Regions from separate parts of the Rossellomorea sp. LjRoot5 genome, predicted to be linked through region 2. Evidence: riboswitches for the same ligand, from Rfam matches in the RefSeq annotation. Region 2 holds a riboswitch; the other holds the start of a gene.
The links. Region 2 has a riboswitch for cyclic di-GMP ahead of ACSQ2E_RS01280 (anti-repressor SinI family protein). Riboswitches for the same ligand answer to the same signal wherever they lie in the genome.
Positions count from the first base shown of each region.

Region 1 (6,197 bases), 4.0 Mb from region 2:
TTGGCTCTTCTTTCAACGCCGAATATAGGAAACTGACGGCAATCAAGCCAAATATCACACTGAATCCGGCAGCGAACTTGCCATTATGCATATGCTGCCACCACAGCCTGCGGATGGTTGAAAGAAAGCCCCATATCTTCCATTCAGTCCACTTTGTTTTATCCCGTTTATATTTCGTATGATCTTGGCTGCTCTCGTGATTGATCCACAGATAGACACCTTGATACACGACGAAAAAAGGTGTGTAGATCATAATCAATGAGATGGCAATTACCATCGGCCTGAAATCTTGAATGATATAATAAGTGATTCCCTTCATATTGAAAATGGTTTCAATGATGAATAAACTGGACAGCATCCCCCATATGATCAGCTTTCCATGATAGAAAAGACTTGGTGAAATATTTTTCAAAACATGTGAAAAGAGGATCCGTCCCCTCGACATCCCCTTACTCTGGGCAAATTCGATGTGAGGCTTCAGCAACTCTTCTTCCATAATGAAGATGAGGATACGGAAGAAGGAGATCATCGGAATGATGGACAGCGTAATCATCGGGGCAAGAAAGATCTTCTCCTCCCCGAACTCCGTGAAATTCATCAGTTCCACTCCGAAATATTTAAATACATAAACAATCATAAGTTGAAGCATGAATGCAAACATTAAATCAGGCACCGTCTCCAAGAGATTTAGTGCTTTCTTAAGAGCCCGCGTGATCGGTCTCGGTAAAAACACAGTCAAGACGGTAAGAATAAAGGCAGTAGCAAGCCCTATGCCCAAGGCTCCCCCGATAATTTGCAGAGAATACAGGTATGGTCCCCAAAGCATATCGAGGAAATCGACGGTAATCCCCTTATAGGAATAACTCCAATTGGCCCCATCCATAAAAACAAAGATGAACTTGATAAACTCCTCCAAGTAGCCTACAACATTATATAACCCTCTCTCCCTGAATACTTCGGGAGCAATACTCACGGCTAAAATCCCCATTAGACCGAGAATATAGTAAAAGATGAACCTGGTCGGAAACTTGAGATATTTCATGAATAGAATCCCCTTTATTCTCTTTTTCCTCAGTTTAATAGAAATGTTAAATTTTTTCAATTTTATTTCAAGTCTGACAATTTGGTAACAAAAAGAGTGACTCCTCTAAGTCAGAGTCACTCTCCCGGTCTAAGCCAATAACCGGCTCGGCTTTCCTAAATAAAAGCCCTGTCCAATCGTTATCCCGATTTCCCTTGCCACCTGCATATCCTGTTTTGTTTCGATTCCCTCTAAGACAATCAATGTATCATTTCCGTAGAATTGGCTGAAAAAAGAGAGGAACCGCTGTTTCTTTTCATCCTGTGCCAGGTTCATGGCGAAATAGCGGTCAAGCTTGATGATTTCCGGTTCATATTCAATGGATTTCTTAATGGAGGATGTCCCCTGCCCGAAATCATCTATCGCATACCAGACGCCATATTGCTTCAGTTCCTTTAAAGACTCTTTTAACAACGGATTCTGCCAAAGCTCTTCTGCACTGGATTCATTAATTTCAAGCACGAGCCGTCCTTTAATATCAGGGTGGCGATCCATAAGATCGGAAAAATAGGTGTGAAAGCTCGGGTGCAAGATCGTGGTGATATAAATATTGAGAAATAACTTACAGTCCTCAATCCCGTTTCCCGAAAAATGTTCAAGGGCTTTTGAAATGGACAGAGTATCCAGTTTGTACAAGATATTGGCCTTCATGGCCGATTGAAATACACTTTCGGGATTTTCATTATACTTATTTCGCAAAAGACCCTCATAAGCATAGAGGGTTCGATGTTCACCCATATCATATAATGGTTGAAAATCATGGTAGATAAAGTCGTCTTGGAAAATAGTAAAGATGTTCATAGGACCCCTATACTCTCTCTTTAGTTTTGGTCTTGCCTACAAAAAAACCACACAAAAACGCATTATCCGCGTTCGCATGTGGTCGGTTGCGCTACTGGCTCCCCTAAATGTAAGCGCCCATCTATCATTTAGGTTCAAAGCCCCCAGTCGAATGGTCAGCTTATAAAGATATTTGTCTTATAAGAAAAATATACCACATAACTAGTACTTATGGGGTGTATTTTCTAGAAATTATTAGAAAATTCATAAAGAAAGACCTATCTTGATACAAATGGATTACCACTAATCCAGAACCGCCATGGATAATCCCTGGCTTCCCCCGTGTTATCAATCCCTATTCTTTTCCCTGCCGAGATGTTTTCAGGTTGATACCCCTCTGTAATCATGAGCGGCGGTTGTAAATAACTCCCCCCATAATCCTCCATGGTAATGCCTAGTGCCTTCGTCAACTTTCCCGGCCCATTGGTCCAATTCTTCTTCACATGACCGGGTCGTCTCGCTTCCATAAGCTCTTGTCCATGGAGAGGCTCGACGGCTCTGATGAGGATCGCTTCAGGCTTTTCCCGTTCTCCGCTCACTACGTTGACCAGGCAGTGAGTATGCATGACGTATGTATAAATTCGGCCAGCTTCATGGAACATCACTTCCGTCCGCTTTGTACGCCTGTTTCCGTAACTGTGGGCGGCTCTGTCTATCGGCCCCATGTATGCTTCTGTTTCCACAATATAACCTGAAGCGATTCCTTCCTCCGTTTCTTTCACTAACACACACCCCAACAGTGATTTGGCAAGCTCCAGTGTCGGCTGCTCGTAAAAGGTTGGGGGCATAGGTGTATCTTTCATGATTTCACTTCCTTATCTACATTGTCTAATCTATTTGTACCCTACCACTGCCTATTTAAATCAAGAATCCACGATCGATGTCTAATGTGATGGTCATGGATTCCCCGCTTCGGTATTCTTGATTCCGATTACCCTACGCCTCTGGTCCCATTCAAAAATAATCCTATGGCTCATTGTGGTAGTCTCTCCACTGCTTTAAAATAAATGTATCAATTGGAAAAACAAACCAAAGTGAGGGATTGGAATGAAAAACGCATTTGCTGTCATGATTGCATTGCTTGCATTGGGGACGCTCTATGTCATCCTAAATGACAATACATCATTGTTTGCAAAAGAAAGTCAGTCAGGGGATCGGATTGAAGTGACGAATGAAATCAAACATATCGACCTGGACCTGGAAAACAGCGACACAAAAGTCATACCGACTGACAAGAATGAAGTACAGGTCGATATAGAGGGAAAAGGGACGATGACCTTAACCGGGAATGGAGATACGATTGACGTTGTGGTCAAGCATAAATGGTATGAATGGATCGGATTCAATCGCAAATCAAACGTAACGGTTTATATTCCGAAAGGGTATAGGAACAGCGTGGAAATCGATATCGGCTCCGGCAATTTCGTGATGGCTGGAGAATCTGATTCAAAGAAATGGAAACTTGATGAATTGTCGATTGACATGGGATCGGGGAATATGGAGCTTGAAAACGTCGAGACAAAACTGTTCGAACATGATGGATCTTCAGGGGATTTGGTCGTAAACGGCCTCACAACAGAGGATGGAAAAGTGGGAATCAGTTCGGGGGATGTGGAGTTATCGAACTTTGAAGGTCCCCTTGTAGGCGACTTATCCTCAGGTGAATTAACGGTCACCATGGACTCCTTAAAGGGAGACATGACATTCGATGTCAGCTCAGGTGGAGTGAAGCTTGATCTGCCGGAGAAAGCAAGCTTTAAACTGAAGGGGCAGGCAAGCAGCGGGGATATTTCCTGCAATCTTCCATTAAAGAATCAAAAAATAGAAAATGGGGATATTACCGGGGTCGCAGGCTCAGGGCAATATACCATTGATGTTTCAGTATCCAGTGGAAATGTAGATATATATTAATGAAGAGTGCCGGGAACCCCCGGCACTCTTTTAATTATTTATGATGGAATGGGCATTTTCCTTCAATCGGTTCTACATCGTCCCCAATAAAGTACTGCTTCCACTCACGGTGTTCCGGGTCCCCGTAATGACTGATATTCGGATGCGTTGGTAAGCCGTCCCATTTTTCGACCCGCTCTCTTACTTTTTCACGGGACATGATACCACCCTTGGAGGTACCCTCCAATCCTTCAAAAATCCTTCTTGGCTGAAATCCGAGTACTAAGCTATTCCCAAGGTCCCTCGTCTTTCGCTGCTTGTAGGCAGGGGCATTCCCAAACACGAAGAAAGGTTCCCCTGCAAAGGAAAAGGCCCACAAATGATGATCCGGATCCTCTGGATAATCCTCTGGCCAATCCTCCTTATCCTCACGATGAAGAAACTGCAGGATTCTCCAGAAATAATCCCTGTAATGAGGGACGGACCTCTCCTCCCTTTCAGGTTCCACAAATAAAAAGAATCCGTGACGGATCAGGCGCTCTCCTTCGGGTACATCAAACAAGTCGATGAACTCTTGAATCGTTTGGGGGAGATGCTCCCAGTTGTCATGACTGATATAGGAATACCGAAGCTCACCCTTCTTCTCTCCGGTCATACCGAAGTAACAAGGGAAAGTGCGGTCAGTAACAACCTCATGAAAATTCTTATATTCTTCTAAAACCCATTGAGGAACAATCTCCGGGTTTGTCATATCTTCTTTTGTCAGCAATAAACTGTTCGTTGTCAATTCTTCCACCTCAAATTTATGTCGATGGTATGCTCTTCCCGAATTGTGACAAGTTAAAACAATTACTGACAAAATAAGCACCGCATTGCCATCATTAAAAAAGGTAAAGCGGAATCCGCTTTACCTTTTCTTTAACTCCGCCCCTAATTCCACTCCAAGTGCCACGATCGATTGATTGATCCTCCACACATAGTAGAAATGGTGAATAAGATCCACCTGGGACTTATGCCAGCTTGGAGCCTGGGTTTCAATTCTTTCCCGCTCGTGGTTTAAATCCCACATAACGGGAGCACTTCCCTTTTCTTTTAACAATTGCCGGAGCGTCTCGATGTTTTGAGAGATTTTTTCTTCCGTATCTGAAAACGCACTATTGAGTTCCTCTGAAACCGTTGCCGGCACCTTTCGATGGGAGGAAGCAAGCAGGTGCTTTGCGTAATAATTAATGGCCGTTACCACCGTGATCCAGCGCCCGACTCCCGACCTCGTCAAAGATCCGGGTCTTTGCAGAAGGGATTGTGCCTCATCCTTGATCGTTTGGAGCTTCTGATCGAGATCAAATGCCTGATCTGTCAACGCTTTATCTTCCGGGACCGTAAAGGTTTTAATATAGGAAGAAACATATCCTTGAAGATCTCCGAAGAAATCATCAAAGCTATCGGCGACTTTGTCTTTTGTTTTTTTTGGAAATACAAACGCTGAGACAATCAGGGCAATCACAGCTCCTGCAATCGTATCGATGACACGTGCCCCCATGAGCTGAATGCTGATTCCACCGAGGAGGAGGTCATACATAAAGGCGATGAGCATCGTAATGAACAGGCTCATCAATGTATATGAAACAGGGAAAAGATAAAAGGCGAGGAACAAGACCGCAAACAGGAGAACAACCTCAAGCTGTGAATTTCCGGATACAAGGTTTGCGGCTCCGAATCCGATGATGGCCCCGATCACCGTTCCGATCGACCGTTGGAAAGCCTTCATATACGTTCTGCCTACCGTTTCAGTACCAATTTGAACTATAAAGGTCGTGAGCAGAACCCAGTATGGCTGTGCAGGTGCGATCAGCACCCCCACGATAATCGCAAGGGTTCCCGCTACCAGGGCTTGTATCGCTTTACGCGTAGACGGTTTTAAACTCTTGTCCTCTTCAGATTCATCTTCTTTGTCTTCTTCCTCCGGTTCAGCATCGCTCTCTACTGTCGTCTCCTTATACTCTGGCACATTCAGTGATTCCTGAATCGTAATGGCCGCTTCTAAGACATGGTTCGCAATGGACTCGATCCGTCTCAGGAGATATACCCAGCCTTCAGGTTTTTCTTCTTGATTCAGAACCTCTGACAGTACAAGACGCAAGGCCTGGATAGCTTTTTCCGCCTCTTCAAGGGAACGGGGATCATAATCCTGGGCCAGCACCTCGGCGTCACGGAGAGAACGAAGAACCCATACGAGCAGGCGCCTGAGTTCCATGACCTCCAAAGCTTCCAGATCCTTCAGCTTTTTCAAGGAATCAGTGAGAGTCTGAATGAGCATTTCAGTATCAAAGACATATAAGCGAAGTTGTGACGCTTCGATACCGGGCCACAGCTTCTTTAAATCATT
Region 1 is NZ_CAXUQN020000001.1:4,258,096-4,264,292, forward strand. Features, by position in the region: gene ACSQ2E_RS21730 (ABC transporter permease subunit) at 1-1,042, opposite strand, end outside; gene ACSQ2E_RS21735 (EAL domain-containing protein) at 1,172-1,882, opposite strand; cyclic di-GMP riboswitch class II at 1,954-2,034, opposite strand; gene ACSQ2E_RS21740 (DNA-3-methyladenine glycosylase) at 2,140-2,724, opposite strand; gene ACSQ2E_RS21745 (DUF4097 family beta strand repeat-containing protein) at 2,969-3,832, shown strand; gene ACSQ2E_RS21750 (YqcI/YcgG family protein) at 3,867-4,562, opposite strand; gene ACSQ2E_RS21755 (FUSC family protein) at 4,719-6,197, opposite strand, start outside.
Region 1: another riboswitch for cyclic di-GMP. It lies ahead of ACSQ2E_RS21735 (EAL domain-containing protein); the one in region 2 lies ahead of ACSQ2E_RS01280 (anti-repressor SinI family protein).

Region 2 (6,197 bases):
AGGAAGAGCTTCCCGGTGGAGGTCCGTCCCTCAAAAATTTAACGGAAAACTGGTTTCAGGGGGCGTTGAATGAGGCGATGGCGTCTGGTGGATCGAGTGCGATGAAGCGGATTCAGAAGCTGAAGGAGAGTACGCTGACGTCTGAGGAGCTTGATGCGTACTTTGATGAGAAGCGTTGGAGTGAGTGGATTGCCGGTGAAGATGAAGAACTGCCGTTTTCAATCGGACTTCGAATAACCGAACCTCTTGATGAGGATGAGTCCTGGGAACTCGAAACGATTTTACGAGATCGAAAGAAACAGAACCGGATCATATCCCTTGCTGAAGACACGGTTCCCCCTTCCTGGAAAAAACATCTGAACGACGTATCCGCTGAACAGAAACGCTGGATGAAAATGCTGCCGATCCTCCGTGACACGGATGGCTCTCTCAGGACCTCACTTGGTGAACACGACGCATGGGATTTTCTATCCGTGCTCAGTGAGAAGCTCATCGATCTCGACATTGAGATCCTCCTCCCATCCTGGTGGGAAGCGATGAAGGATGCCCAAGTACTCGTGAAAGCAAAGCTAAAAAACACGGATACGAGCTATCGTAAATCCTTCGTGGGACTCAACGCCATGCTCGATTTCGACTGGCGTCTCTCCATGAACGGTGTCAATCTTTCTGAGGATGACTTCAATCAGCTCGTTGATGATCAACGCCGATTGGTCAAAATCCGCGGTCAGTGGATGAAGCTCGATCCTGCCATGATTCGCCGGATTCAACAGATGATGACGAAAGCCAAACAGGAAGGAATCTCGATCCAGGATATGCTCGAACAGGAGCTTGTCCCCCGTGAGGACGATGAGTCGGAAACGGATTCCAATGACGATGAGCATGATCCTTATCAATACGCTCGGATCCAGCTCGAGCTCAACCGCTCCATGAAAAAAATGGTTCATCAGCTGACGAATGTGTCATCGATTCCGCTTACGGAAACGCCTGATAGTTTTATCGGTGAGCTCCGTCCCTACCAGCAGCTGGGGATGAGCTGGATGCTCTTTTTACGGAAGTTTGGCTTTGGCGCCTGTCTTGCTGATGACATGGGACTCGGGAAAACGGTACAGCTGATCACGTATCTGCAACATGTGAGGGATACCGAAAAACCGGTAACCCCTTCCCTGATCGTTGCCCCTACCTCCGTTCTCGGAAACTGGCAGCGTGAGTTGGAGAAATTTGCTCCGGACTTGAAGGTTCATCTACATTACGGTCCAACCCGTGCGAAGGGAGAAAGTTTTGCGGCTGCCATCAAAGATGTCGATGTGGTGCTCACCTCTTACGGCTTGTCCCATATCGATTATGACGAGCTATCACTCGTCGAATGGACATCGATTTCTCTTGATGAGGCCCAAAATATCAAGAATGCCAATACGAAGCAGTCCCGTGCAATCCGTAAGCTGAGCGGCAAGCATCATATTGCTCTCACCGGGACCCCGATGGAGAATCGTCTGTCAGAACTGTGGTCAATCTTTGATTTCCTGAACCACGGCTATCTCGGTGGGTTCACCCAGTACCAGAAAAATTACATCGCTCCCATCGAAAAAGACGAGAACGAAGAAAAAGTCAAAGAGCTTCAGGCCAAAATCAAGCCATTCTTACTGCGCCGTACGAAGAAAGATCCTGAAGTCGAATTGAATCTGCCTGAAAAACTCGAGCAGAAAGAATATTGTCATCTGACTGCCGAGCAGGCGGCCCTGTATGAGCAGCTCGTGAAAGACACGCTTGCTAAAATAGAAACACTGAGCGGTTTTGAGCGCAAAGGATTGATCCTGCAAATGCTTAACCAACTGAAGCAGCTCTGTAACCATCCGGCTCTCTATTTGAAAGAACCGGACCCGAAGTCGATCCTGTCCCGCTCTGAAAAAATGCAGAAACTGAAGGACATCGTGGAAACCGCCCTAGAATCTGGCGAAGCCTGCCTGATCTTTACCCAGTATATCTCAATGGGCGAGATGATCCAGGAAGTGATGAAGGAAGAATTCGATGTGAATGTCCCGTTCCTGAACGGAAGCACGGCTAAAGGAAAACGGGATGAACTCGTCGAGAAATTCCAAAACGGCGACTTCCCTGTCTTCCTTCTGTCACTGAAAGCAGGCGGTACCGGTCTGAACCTGACCGCTGCCAACCACGTCGTCCACTACGACCGCTGGTGGAACCCGGCCGTCGAGAACCAGGCCACCGACCGTGCCTACCGGATCGGCCAGAAACGTTTCGTTCACGTGCACAAGCTCGTTTCATCAGGCACCCTTGAAGAAAAAATCGATGCCATGCTCATGAAAAAGCAGGCTCTGAACGACGAAATCATCCGCAGTGACCAGTGGGTGACGGAATTGTCGGATCAGGATCTGGAATCGTTGCTGGTGTTGGAATAGATGTTGTTGTTGCCTCTTTCCTTTTATGGGAAAGGGGTTTTTTTGAGGAGTTATTAACTATCAAATGGTTATATTTGGAAAAATACGCAATAATTGAAATAATGACGCAATTAACAATGGAAATGACGCAATTAATTTGAAAATGACGCAATCACTCAAGAAAATGACGCAATTAATCTCATAGCGAATCACCACACACTCATACAGCCCAATTTCTCATAAAATAAATGCCTGAAACCGGTTCAAACTAGGGATTCCCTCCCCCAGTTTCTTAGTATCTCTCAAATTCGTCTCATTACATGCCAAAACCTGTACAAACCCACCTCCTCTATTAATCTAAAACGATATCACGTCTTCTAATTTTCTTTTTTTCAATTATAATTACACAAAATGATTCACCATACCAAATAAAAAAAACACCAGCCTCCCCTCAAGGAAACCGGCTCAATATGAAGACAAAAAGGGGAATATTTCACTTACTAACCGCTATACATATTTATGTCTAATGAGGCAAATCAGGGGCATCGTGCGGGTGACCATTGGAATTTGAGACAGAGTACTTATAGGTTGGATTGACGCTTATGGAAAGAAATCTGGTTGAGGGTTATAAAAGATCAAGATGAGGTTTTCAAAACCGGGTTTGGATATTCGTATCCTTGTTCAAGGGCGGTTACCCGTTGAGATAAGTAGAAGTTTTCGACATTGACTCTTGCTACTTTTTTAATGAGATCTTCCGTCATTTTTTCCAGTCGATCGATTCTTTGTTCAAGTTCTTGCAGTGTGACCAAAACTCCATCTCCCTTTTAAAAAATTAGAACGGCAATTCGATTGGTTCTTTCTTGCTCGGTTCAGGTGTAACCGGGGATGCCTGCTTACTGTCCAGGAAACGGACGTTTTCAGCGACGACTTCGGTGATATACGTCCGCTTCCCTTGATCGTTTTCAAAGTAACGTGTTTGGATGCGGCCGGTCACCCCAACGACGGAACCCTTCCTGCAGTACTTTTCCGTATTGTCCGCTGCACGGTTCCACATCGTACAGAGTACAAAGTCGGCATCAGTTTGGCCTTGCTGATTCTTATAAGGCCGGTTCACGGCAATCGTCACGCTAAGTACTGATTTTCCCTCCGTTGTTTTTCTCGCTTCCGGATCTTTCGTCAGTCTTCCCACCAGGGTCACTTGGTTGATCACTTGGGTTCATCTCCTCCTTTCTGTTAAGGTGATCTCATCTTACTTCTATGTGCAAATCTTGTAAAATCGTGAATTTCCGAAATTAGAGGTAAAAACGGCTTGAATTTCGGAAATTCGCCTAGGGAGATTTTCCTCTTTTTCATTAAAATCATGGTCAAAAACACAAAATTGCATCTTTCGTCATTTTTTTCATTTATAAATGTATTAGGGAAACAAATCCCCCCTGTGATATAATTTGATAAAACCTTTAAATGGGAGATGTTCGTTCATGAAAACCTTTAAAGTGATTTCCCTTCAAGTAGTGGAGAACGAGGAACTGCATGACTTCGAGCTTGTGGACGGTCTGATCATCAATAAAGAAGACGGTCAGAAAACATGGCTTGTCGAAACGTATATGTCGAATGAATACATCGAATTTTTCCAAAAGGCTCAGCAAAGCAAAGAAGACTTGGAAATCCAGGTCGTGATTTCCCATGCAGCCAATGATCCTGCTGCCTTCATGACATCCATCCGTTGTATCAAAGAAATGGATAAACATATCAGCATTATGTTTGAAGGAAAATTGAAGAAACAACGGAATGAATATGCGGAGATACTGCTTGATGACTTAGTCCAGAAAGGGTACTCCGGGGATGAACTCGTTCGTGAGTTCCGTGAGAAGATGGTATCTAAGCCGAGGATTCCGGCAACGGCAAAGCCGAGCATTTAATAATACGAATATATGTAATTTCTTGTCGAATTATTTATGATATAATTATATTTAATATTGTGACTTCAAACATGAAGTCTTTAGGTAGGTGTCCCTGATGATTGGAGAGAGAGTTAAGAAATACAGACAAGAAAAAAGAATGTCCATGACGGAGCTCGCTGAAAAAGCAGGCGTAGCTAAGTCATATTTGAGTTCAATTGAACGTAACCTTCAACAAAACCCTTCCATTCAGTTTCTGGAGAAAGTTTCAGCGGCTTTAGGAATTCCTATGGATGCTCTATTATACGATCAACCCGAGGATCAAAACATTGATCACGAATGGATGAAGATTGCAGAAGAAGCAATGGATTCTGGAATCACCAAGGAACAGTTCCGGGAGTTCATTGAATTTAATAAATGGAAATTAGGCAATAAATAAAGTCTTGCGAAGAGTTCGCAAGACTTTATTTATATTACATTATTTTATATCCGGCCTTTACTTCCTGGGATTGCTTTTGTAAATACTCCCTGATTTGTTGCTTAGATATTCCTGCTTCCAAGGCTTCTTTCACTAGCTCAACCCATTCTTGGTCCAATTCTCTATTCCCCAAATTGTTTCCCTCCTAAAATACAGTAAACGTATTCCAGGCAATCCAGCCGCCATCGTATTAATATGCGTTTCAAATTCACGTTGATGTCTTTCATATGTAGTCTTCCAGGAAATTGATTTACTATTAATACTTTAGACCTGTGACTTTGCGTCCCCATTTTTCAATGGGTTTGCCTTTTTCTGCCCTCACTCTTCATCGCTTTTCGTTATATCAATAGTACCATCTTTTTTCAAAATTTTTTGTCTATTCAAAGAAAATTTTTACACTTTTTTCCTACAAGTGAATGCTTTATTCGACATTATCCAAGTTTATTACTAAATAAATTGTTGTATTCTTTAAAAGCATAAAGATATTTGTCGAAATTCAAAGATATTTATTGTTCATATTCTTTTCATAAGCTTCTAACTTTTTTCGGAGTGGGATAAAATCACTATGCCTTAAGAAGGGCGTATAAAATGGTGCTTCAGTTAAGTCATGACCGCAAGATGGGCAAATCCAATCACCTGTTTCAGTGCTACTGAATGAAGAGCGAGTACATCGATTGCAAACTTTTTTATACATTTATCCACCTCTCTAATGTTATGATCACTTCGTTCTTATTAATATATTCATTTTGTTCTGTATAAAGAACTTTATAAATTAACTATAGTCTAATTTCCATAAAAATGAAAGTCTGGATTTTTTATTTTTATAAAAAAACAGAGGCAACTCATAGTCGCCTCTGTCTTACCCCATTACTCGTCCTTATTATCCTTATCCTTCATATCAATATCATCTTCTACAGCGTCTTCTTCAGGTGTGTTGTTATCCTTCGCTGCATCTTTGTCGCCTTGCTTGTTCTTGTCTTCTGACTCAGGGTAGTTCTCTTCATTCATGTCCCCGTTGTCGTTCATATCGTTATTCTCATCCATGTTGTCGTTTTCTTCCACTGGTGCTTCGTCTTCCGGAGGAGGCTCCTGGTTGGCGTTACATCCTACAAGAAGGAAAGCGGCAAGTGCAGATCCACCAAGGATCGATAGTAACTTTTTGCTCATGATGTATGACTCCTTTCTATGTTGGTTAATGTAAGACCGTTACGTTGGTCTTTTGTTAGCTTTCCCGGAAAATGAATTAACTTGCATATGGAATCATTTTTTCAAGGTAAAAAAAGCCGGATTTGACGTGAAATGAATCACATCAAACCCGGCCGCATTATACCTGATTACTCTTGCTTATCCCCAAGAGCAAACATCATCTCTAATTCACAAGCAACTTCACCATCAACGGTTGCAACACCTTTTCCTTTACCGATCGGT
Region 2 is NZ_CAXUQN020000001.1:242,304-248,500, reverse strand. Features, by position in the region: gene ACSQ2E_RS01305 (DEAD/DEAH box helicase) at 1-2,414, shown strand, start outside; gene ACSQ2E_RS01300 (hypothetical protein) at 3,029-3,202, opposite strand; gene ACSQ2E_RS01295 (single-stranded DNA-binding protein) at 3,226-3,603, opposite strand; gene ACSQ2E_RS01290 (YwpF-like family protein) at 3,872-4,312, shown strand; gene ACSQ2E_RS01285 (helix-turn-helix domain-containing protein) at 4,410-4,730, shown strand; gene ACSQ2E_RS01280 (anti-repressor SinI family protein) at 4,765-4,902, opposite strand; cyclic di-GMP riboswitch class I at 4,936-5,086, opposite strand; gene ACSQ2E_RS01275 (hypothetical protein) at 5,637-5,936, opposite strand; gene fabZ (3-hydroxyacyl-ACP dehydratase FabZ) at 6,104-6,197, opposite strand, start outside.